DNA from 2 places in the Deinococcus actinosclerus genome. Region 1 is predicted to be linked to the other one. Evidence: riboswitches for the same ligand, from Rfam matches in the RefSeq annotation. Region 1 holds a riboswitch; the other holds the start of a gene.
The links. Region 1 has a riboswitch for cyclic di-GMP ahead of AUC44_RS10080 (hypothetical protein). Riboswitches for the same ligand answer to the same signal wherever they lie in the genome.

Region 1 (4,406 bases):
GCCGTCACCGTGCAGAGCAACCTCTTCCCCGACGACACCCTGCACAAGACCTTCCTGAACCTGTACCGCGGCCAGAGCCTCGCCGGGCAGTACGCCCTGGACCGCACCCAGACCACCGCCGCGCTGGATGCCCCGCGCGAGGCCACCACGGCGGTCGTCCTGACCTTCATCCGCGAAGGGGTGCGGCACATCTTCATCGGCCCGGATCACATCCTGTTCGTGCTGGCGCTCGTGCTGCTCGGCGGCCGCCCCCGCACGCAGGTCAGGATCATCACGGCGTTCACCGCCGCGCACAGCGTCACGCTGGCCCTCGCCACGCTAAACGTCGTGCAGCTTCCCAGCCGGCTGGTGGAGAGCGTGATTGCCCTGAGCATCGTCGTGGTCGGCCTGCACGACCTGCGCATCCTGCGCCGCGCGGCCCCCGAGGGCATCGGGGCGACCCGCGACCCGCGCGCCGCACTGGCCTTCGGGTTCGGCCTGATCCACGGGTTCGGCTTCGCCAGCGTGCTGCGCGAACAGACCCTCCCGCCACAGGCGGTGGCGTGGTCGCTCGCGGCCTTCAACGTCGGCGTGGAACTCGGGCAGCTGTGCATCCTGCTCGCCGCCGGCGCCGCGCTGCACCTGCTGCGCCGCGCCGCCCGCCCGCACGTCACCCGGACCAGCCTGCGGGTCGCCGCCACGCTGATCACCGCGACCGGCGGTGTGTGGCTGGCCCAGCGCGCGCTGGGCTTCTGAGGGCCACCTTCAGCGCCGTGGTGGATCGGCCAGCGTCCCAGCGCCCCTCAGCTCAGGCCCACGGCCACCCGCACGTCGCCTTCAGGGCGGGGCGCCGCAGCGCGCCGGGACTCACCACGACACGTTCAGGCTCACGCCACCGGTGACCTTCCCGGTCCCGGTATTCACGCTGAGGTTTACGCCCGCCGACCAGCGCGGATCGAAGATGGACTGCTGCACCCCGCTGAGGGCGTAACTCAGGCCCAGGCGGTCACTGCTGGGCGAGTAGTTCAGGGACAGTCCCTGATTCACCTGCTTGGCCTCACCGACCACGTACGGCACGTGCCCGATCACGCGGCCCTCCCGGTTCAGCACCTCCAGAGCGCCGGTGTGGGCGGCCAGGGCCAGCACGCTGACCGTCTGCGCCGTGAACGCCGTCAACCGGACCGGGCTGCCGGGTTCGCCCCGCACCACCAGCCGGGCGTCCGGGCTGCGCAGAAACACCTCGGTCGACACCGGGCTGAGCAGCGAGAAGGTCAGGGTCGCGGTGCTGAACCCCACCCCCAGACGCGCCTCGACCCGCGCCGGCTGCACCAGCACCTCCTGCGCGACCGCCACCGACGGCACCTGCCCCGGCGTGATCGTCACCTGCGGCGCCATGATCTGCGCGCCCCCCACGCCGTGAAGCGACAGCAGCGCTCCCAGCGTCACGGCCAGCCCACGCCGGCTCTGTCTCCGCTTCCCCATGTCTCACTCCCTGCCCGTACCGGGCCGAATACCAGAGAGGCGCGGGATGACCGAACGTCACCCTGCGCCCCTGCGGCTCCACCTCAGTTGTCAGGGGGCCGGCGGACCCGACTCAGGCCCCCTGACACCCGTCGATCAGTAGCTGCTGACGCCCAGGACGTCGTACTTGAGCGTGATCTTGCTGCCCGCCACCACATCAGCCGCCGCGCTCGTGGTGACCTTGATGGTCAGGTTCTGCGTCCCGCCGGGCGTGATGGTCACGTCGTCACTGACCACCGTGGACGCCACGGAATCACTGCCGCTCGTGAGCGCGACGTTTTCGAGGGACACGGTGATGTCACGGTCCGTGGTGTTCACCACGGGAATGGTCACGGTGTACGTCTCGCCGGGCTTCATGACGCTCAGGTCAACGCTGCCGGCGGCCACGTTGAACGAGAGCGCTTGACCGAAGGTGCCGACATCGGCAGTCTCGCCGAGCACGGTGGCGGTGTCGTAATCCACCGGGGTGGAGGCGGCGGCGAAGGCGGGGCCGAAGGACAGCGCGGCGAGCAGAGCAACAGCAGTCAGTGAACGCATCAGAACTCCTCTGGACGGCCACAGGCCATCCAAGTCAGGGAATAGGCTCCGTTCACAGGGAACGGCAGCGTGACGAAAAGCCGGTCGCACCACTTGCTCACCACGTACCAGGTGCCCGGATACAGTACGGGGATCATCGCATCTCTCCGCCAGAACGAGTTCTGTACGAAGTATGAGTAATGTATCAAAGTGAATTTACACTCCCCTTACACCAGGCGAACATGAGGTAGTCACAGGGTCAACAGTGAGTACCGCATCATTTGAACCCCAAGAAATCCTCCACATCACATGAAGCCGCTGTCACCCGGGGGCCGCACGCACCCCACACAGTGAGAGTCATGAAGAAACTGATGCTGGCAGCAGGCGGGCTCACAGGCCTCCTGGCGGGATGCGGTTCATTCGGCGGCGCACCAGACGGCACGAACGCCGTGATGCGCTCGGTCACGACCGAATACAAAGTAGCCGGCTCGAATCCCACCAAATACGTGGGATGCGACCGGATCACCAACCCGACCGATGGCCGTGCCACGAATACGCAGGTCGTCGTGACCTTCAGTGCCGCCGGCAACCTGTCGACAGTGGACGTGAGCCTCGTCGGCGTCCGTACTGGGCAGACCAAAACGCAGACGATCGCCGCCTCCGATCTGCGCAAGAACAGTGCCGGCGACTATCAGGCCATCTTTGACTTCCAGTCCGCCACCAATGACCTGCTGCCCGCCAGCATCATCGTGAACCCCACACTCCGCTCGCCCCGCGATGTGACCGTCAATGATGCCAACAACGTCGGGCAGTTTTACGCCAACCTGACGGTCTCCACGACCAGCGGCTCCACCTTCACCATCACCAGCAAAAATCTCGGGCCATACATCGGCAACATCAGTGTGTACAGCAGCTGCACCCTCAGCGGCACGGCTCAGCCCCTGACGCGCTGAAACCGGCCCTTCATGAACCCCCCCGTGGACCGGGGGGTTTCTTCATTGTTCATGCGGCTTCAGGTGACCATCACAAGACCGTCAGTTTCGACAGGCAGAGTGAGAGGCATGAAAAAGATTGTCCTGGCGGCAGTGGGTCTCACGGGTCTTCTGGCGAGTTGCGGCGGTACGGTCGTGGTGCAACCGTCCGATCCGGTCCGGAACCTTCAACTCAGCGCCTATCAGAGTCAGTACACCCTGCCGACGGATTACCGGGACACGACGACGGGCGTCACGTATCCCCGGGGCACGTCGATCATCTGCGACAACCTGAACACGCGCCTGAGCGTCGACCTGACCTGGGACGGCACCATCAACATGGTCGGCGCGCGTCTGGTCGGCCGCGACACCGGCGCGACGCGCACCGTGTACTCCTCCAACCTGGGCGACCTGTACTCCGCGCGGCCCTCGACTTTCGAGTTCGTGGTCGGCCCGAACACGGCGCCCCTGAGCATGACCCGCACGGGCCTGAGCAGCCAGGCGATTGTCGTGACGCCCGTGAACACCTTCACGGTCAAGGGCGCGACCTTCGTGGACGTGCAGGCGCAGTCCTCGGACGGCACGGTCTCCAACGTGGTGCAGAGCGTCCAGGCCCTTCCCGTCGCCGACTGCACGCTGTAAACCGTCAGGCACACGACGCCGCCCCGATTGACCGGGGCGGCGTTTCGTGATGCGTTCAGGTCAGCGGGGTGAGGCCCGCCTCGATCTGCGCGCGGTGCGGTTCGAGGAACGGGGCGAGCACCAGGGTTTCGCCCAGGTGGTCGGGGTGCTCGTCCACGGCGAAGCCGGGCCCGTCGGTGGCGAGTTCGATCAGGATGCCCTGCGGTTCGCGGTAGTAGATGCTGTGGAACCAGTGGCGGTCGACCTCGCCGCTGGTGCGCAGGCCGAGGCTGCTCAGGTGGGCGTTCCAGTCGTGGTACTGGTCGTCCTGCACGCGCAGGGCGATGTGGTGCACGCCGCCCGCACCGGGCCGGGCGGGGGGCAGGGTCGGGTCGATGCGCAGGTGCAGTTCGGCGTGTGGGCCGCCGTCCTGCATGGCGTATACGTGGATGGTGCGGCTGGGCTGTTCCGGGTCGGGGTAGGTGCCGGCGGGCGTGAGGTGGTAGGCGCGTTCGAGGACGCGGGTGGTGGGGAACAGGTTCGGGAGGGTGAGTTCGCTGGGGCCCAGGCCCAGGATCTGTTTGTCTGCCGGGACGGGGCTGCCCTCCCAGGGGGTGCCGGCCGGGCCGCCCTCGACGAGACTGAGGCGCTGGCCTTCGGGGTCGCTGAAGTCGAGGTGGGCGCGGCCGTGGCGGGTGACGCTGGTGACGGGGGTGCCGCTGGCGGTCAGGTGGGCCTGCCACCAGCTCAGGGTGCCTTCCGGGACGCGCAGGCTGGTGCGGCTGACGCTGTGGTTGC
Region 2 (4,406 bases), 640 kb from region 1:
GGCGAGCCCGGCTGCGCCTGCTTCGTCAGGCCGATGACCGGCACGTCCGTCAGCGCCCGCACCGCCCGGATATCCTCCGGGCTGCGCAGCCGCAGGCCGCGCGCGCCGCCCAGCAGCGCCGCGCGGCTCATGGCCGCGATGATCCCCGTCTCCCGCATGGGACTGCCCTCGTCGGCCTGCACGCTCACGATCAGGGCGCCCCGCAGGCGCGATAGCACGTCATTCACGCCGCCCAGGGTAGCGGACCGGCGCGGCGAACTGGTGCACGCCACCTCCGGCGGCGCCGCCGGTCGCGCTGGCGTACCCTGGACGGCGTGAGCCCAACCCTGCATAGCCTCCAGTCCAGCGGCGCGCTGGTGATGGTGGACATCCCCGGCCCCACCCTGGACGACGACACGGCCGCCCACCTGCGGCGGCGCGGGATCCGCAGCGTGTGCCTGTTCCGCAAGAACGTGGAATCCGAGGCGCAGCTGCGCCGGCTCTGCGCGGACCTGCGCGCCGTGATGGGCGAGCACGCCCTGATCGCGCTCGATCACGAGGGCGGCGCGATCCTGCGCCCGCTGTTCTGGCCGTTCGCGCCCAGCGCCATGAACCAGGGCGCGGCGGGGGACGAGGCGCTGACCGAGGAGGTGAATGCCGCCCTGGCGCGGCAGCTGCGCAGCGTGGGGATCAACTGGAACTTCGCGCCCGTGCTGGACGTGAACGTGAACCCCGCCAACCCCGTGATCGGCGAGCGGGCCTACGGCGCGGACGTGGGCGTGGTGACCCGCATGGGCGGCGCGGCGCTGGCGGGGCACGACCGCGCGGGCGTGGCGGCCTGCGTGAAGCACTTCCCCGGGCACGGGGACACCAGCCTGGACAGCCACCTGGCCCTGCCGCGCGTGGACAAGCCGCGCGTGGCGCTGGACGCCGGGGAGTTCGCGCCGTTCCGGGCCCTCCTGCCGCGCACGCCGGCCATGATGACCGCGCACATCATCTACCCGGCGCTGGACCCGGACCGCCCCGCCACGCTGTCGCGCGCGGTGCTGACCGGGCTGCTGCGCGAGGAATGGGGGTACGACGGCGTGATCGTCACCGACTCCATGGGCATGAAGGCCATCGACGACCATTACGGCCGGGGTGAGGCGGGCGTCATGGCCCTCCAGGCGGGCACCGATCTGGTGATGGCGCTGGGCCGCCGCGAGGCGCAGGACGCCACCCTGGACGCCATTCAGGCCGCGCTGGACCGGGGCACGCTGGACGCCGGGCAGATGCAGGCCAGCGTGCGCCGTCTGGAGGCCCTGGCCGCGCGGTACCCGGCGCAGGCCGACCCGGCGCTGAACGCCAGGGACGACGCGGCGCTCCTGGCGGACGCCTGGGCGCGCGGCCTGAGCGCGTACCGCAGCCCGGTGGCCCCCACGCCCGGCTCGCGGGTGCTGCTCGTCGCGCAGGCGCGGGTGCCGCGCGAGAACGTCAGCGAGGCCAGCGTGGACGCCCAGACGCTCGCGGCCGAACTGCGCGGCGTGTACGACGTGCAGCTGCATGCCTTCGAGGACCCGGCGGAGCTGGACTGGGCGTCGCTGCGCGCGCAGGGGCTGCCGGTGATCCTGGCGACCACCTCGCGCCACCGCCACGCCGCGCTGCGCGGCGCCCGGCCCGACCTGCACCTCGCGCTGTACAACCCCTACGCCGCGCTGGACGTGGACGCCCCCGCGCTGGTCACCTACGGATTCCAGCCCGAGGCGCGCCGGGCAGTGCTGACCTGGCTGCGCGGGGAGCGACGCGCGACCGGCACGCTGCCCTTCTCCGGGTAGGCCGCACGGGTCAGAACGCCTCGAACTGGACGGAGTCCACGAGCATGTACACCGTGCCCGTCGTGGCCAGGCCGCCCCACCCGGCGCTGTTCGTGGGCCACACGTTGAGCATGATGTGCGCGGGCTGCTGCGGCACGTCCTTGGTGGTCTCCCAGACCCTGACGCCGTTCAGGAAGTAGGTGATGCGGTCGGGGCGCCACTCGTAGGTCAGGGTCTGGAAGGTCTGCCCGAAATTCACGCCGGTCGGCAGCGCGCCGGCGTCCTTGCTGCTCAGCGTGTTCCACACGGCGGCGTTCAGGGTCCTGGGGCGGTTGCCCTCGATTTCCAGGTCGATCTCGGTGGCGCTGTTGTCCACGTAGCTGAACGCCCCGCTGACGTTGCCGCTGAGCACCTTGCCGCTCCTGCTGGGGCTGGCGCTGGTGCTCGCCGCGCGGAACCGGTAGGTGTAGCGGCCGAACCCGAAGGTCTGGGCGCTCTTCACCTCGGCGGCGCGGGCGCACAGGCCGGCCGCGCAGGTCTGCACGTTCAGGGTGAGCAGCAGGTGGCCGCCCCTTACGCTGACCAGGGCCGGGTCGAAGGTGCCGGTCAGGCCGGGCTGCTGCCAGAAGCCACCCCAGCTGGACTTGATCCAGCGCGCGCCGTCGAGCGTGTCGAAGGTCTCGCTCCAGGTGACGCTGGCAGGGTTCAGGGTGACGCCGGTGGCCTCGGGTCTGGAGAGCCCGCTGCAGGCGACGAGGCTCAGGCCGAGCAGGGCGGTGCAGACGGTTCGTGCGGTGATCATGGTGGTTCTCCCTCTGGTGGCCCGGCGGACCCAGGGGGTTCCGTGGCTTTGCGTCCCCGTCTTGCGGCGGGTTTGCCCTGAGCATCGGGATGCTCGACTGCACTGTGAGTTTCTCCTGAATTCTCCTTCAAACGTCTTACATGAATGCCGCTGCGGGCTGGACAGGACAGTCTGCACACCTGTCCTGGGGTGCGCCGCCCAAGGAACAGGGGCGGATCAGCGGCGCGTGCGGACGCAGCGGCGGAACGCGTCCAGTGCCGCCTGGCTGGTCGTCAGGCGCCAGTCCACCCGGCCGTCTTTGAGGTGAAACCAGAAGGCCCGGCGGATCTGCCCGAAGCCCGGCAGCGCGGCGCACATCTCGCGGATCCAGGCGGCCTTGCTGCCCCCCTGCTCCACGCTCGCCAGTTCGCCCAGCTGCACGGGTTTGGTGCCCGCCACGCGCTTGAGTTCACGGTACGACGGGGCGAAGGTGTCCCGGAAACTCAGCCAGCGGTTCCAGGGGTTGGTGCTGCCCCAGTTGTAGCCGTCCAGGCCGACCTCGTGCACCCACTCGCCGCCCGGGTACAGCGCGCGGTACGAGCTGGGCATGCCGGGGTAGAGGATGTTGGGCGTCCAGACCCAGCGGACCGGGGCCCCCTCGGCGCGGAAGACGTTCACGATCCGCCGCCAGGCGCGCACGAAATCGGCCGGGGTGTTGCGGGCGGAGAGCTGGTACGCGCCCCAGTTGCCGTTCATCTCGGGCGCGAACGTGATCCGCAGGGGCACGCCTTCACGGCGGACATCGCGGGCGAACTGCCGCAGGTACGCGTCGTGCCGCCCGGCGGCAATCTCCCGGTACGGCACGCCGCGCACGCCGGCCGACGTGCGCGTCCGGGGCTGCCAGGACAGCTCCAGTTCGCGGTTCAGGCCGGTCAGGGTGCGGGCGTAGGCGCGGTTGTAGGGGGCGTCCCAGTCCTGAAACCAGCGGATGGCCCGGAAGGTGCAGCCCGCCTTGCGTTCCACGGCCTGCAACACGGCGGGGCTGTCCACGGTGAGCCCGAAGATCCCGCAGCTGGCCGCGCTGGCGTGGGAGCCGCTCCAGAGACTGCCCAGGAGGACGGTCAGCAGCAGGCGTCTCATGGGCGGCGCACTCGCCGGGGCGCCGGACCGGGGGGGACAGGGGTGGACGGGCACTGGGGAGTCGACATGCTGGCTGGATGATGGCAGCGTTCCGGCCGGCGCGCTGCGGTGCCCCCGGTCCGGCCCCCCTTCCCTGTAGAACAGCTAAACGTTAAACGACTGCGCGATAGAGCAGTTGTTCACAGTGCGTCAGCGTATGACGCCTAGCCTGTGACGGACAGGGCGCGCCCGGATGACTCCATCCTACGCCCCTGCATGCCGGGAGGCGCCGATTCCCGTTTTTGATCCGGTCACCTTACGGAACGGGAGGAGCCAGTGGTGAGACCGCCCCGACGGAGGCCTCACCATGTCCAATCCAGTCTTCCTGCCGTCCACCCTGCTCGGGTGGGTGCTGCTCATCGTCGTCAGCCTGCTCCTCGTCAAGGCCGTCCTCACCGTCACCCTGGCACTGGCGCACGCCCGCACCCAGCGCCGCCGCGCCCGGCGCCTCGACCGCCTCCCGGTGCCCGGGGCCAGTGTCATGATCGCCGCCTACAACGAGGAGGTCGGCATCGCCGACACCCTGCGCTCCGTGCTGGGGCAGCGCGGCCTGGAGGTGCAGGTCATCGTGGTGGACGACGGCTCGACCGACCGCACCGCCCAGATCGCCGCCGAATTCGCCGCGCAGGACCCCCGCGTGCTCGTGCTGCGTCAACCCAACGGCGGGAAGGTCA

Region 2: linked by a shared signal. The riboswitch ahead of AUC44_RS07010 (glycoside hydrolase family 16 protein) and the one ahead of AUC44_RS10080 (hypothetical protein) in region 1 are both predicted to bind cyclic di-GMP.

Annotation. Positions count from the first base shown of each region.
Region 1 is NZ_CP013910.1:2,082,050-2,086,455, forward strand. It holds gene AUC44_RS10070 (HupE/UreJ family protein) at 1-735, shown strand, start outside; gene AUC44_RS10075 (hypothetical protein) at 847-1,461, opposite strand; gene AUC44_RS10080 (hypothetical protein) at 1,597-2,037, opposite strand; cyclic di-GMP riboswitch class II at 2,107-2,190, opposite strand; gene AUC44_RS10085 (hypothetical protein) at 2,376-2,969, shown strand; gene AUC44_RS10090 (hypothetical protein) at 3,078-3,629, shown strand; gene AUC44_RS10095 (ring-cleaving dioxygenase) at 3,685-4,406, opposite strand, start outside.
Region 2 is NZ_CP013910.1:1,439,748-1,444,153, forward strand. It holds gene AUC44_RS07000 (N-acetylmannosamine-6-phosphate 2-epimerase) at 1-227, opposite strand, end outside; gene nagZ (beta-N-acetylhexosaminidase) at 315-1,793, shown strand; gene AUC44_RS07010 (glycoside hydrolase family 16 protein) at 1,804-2,574, opposite strand; cyclic di-GMP riboswitch class I at 2,587-2,661, opposite strand; gene AUC44_RS07015 (glycoside hydrolase family 26 protein) at 2,791-3,693, opposite strand; cyclic di-GMP riboswitch class II at 3,946-4,032, shown strand; gene AUC44_RS07020 (glycosyltransferase family 2 protein) at 4,040-4,406, shown strand, end outside.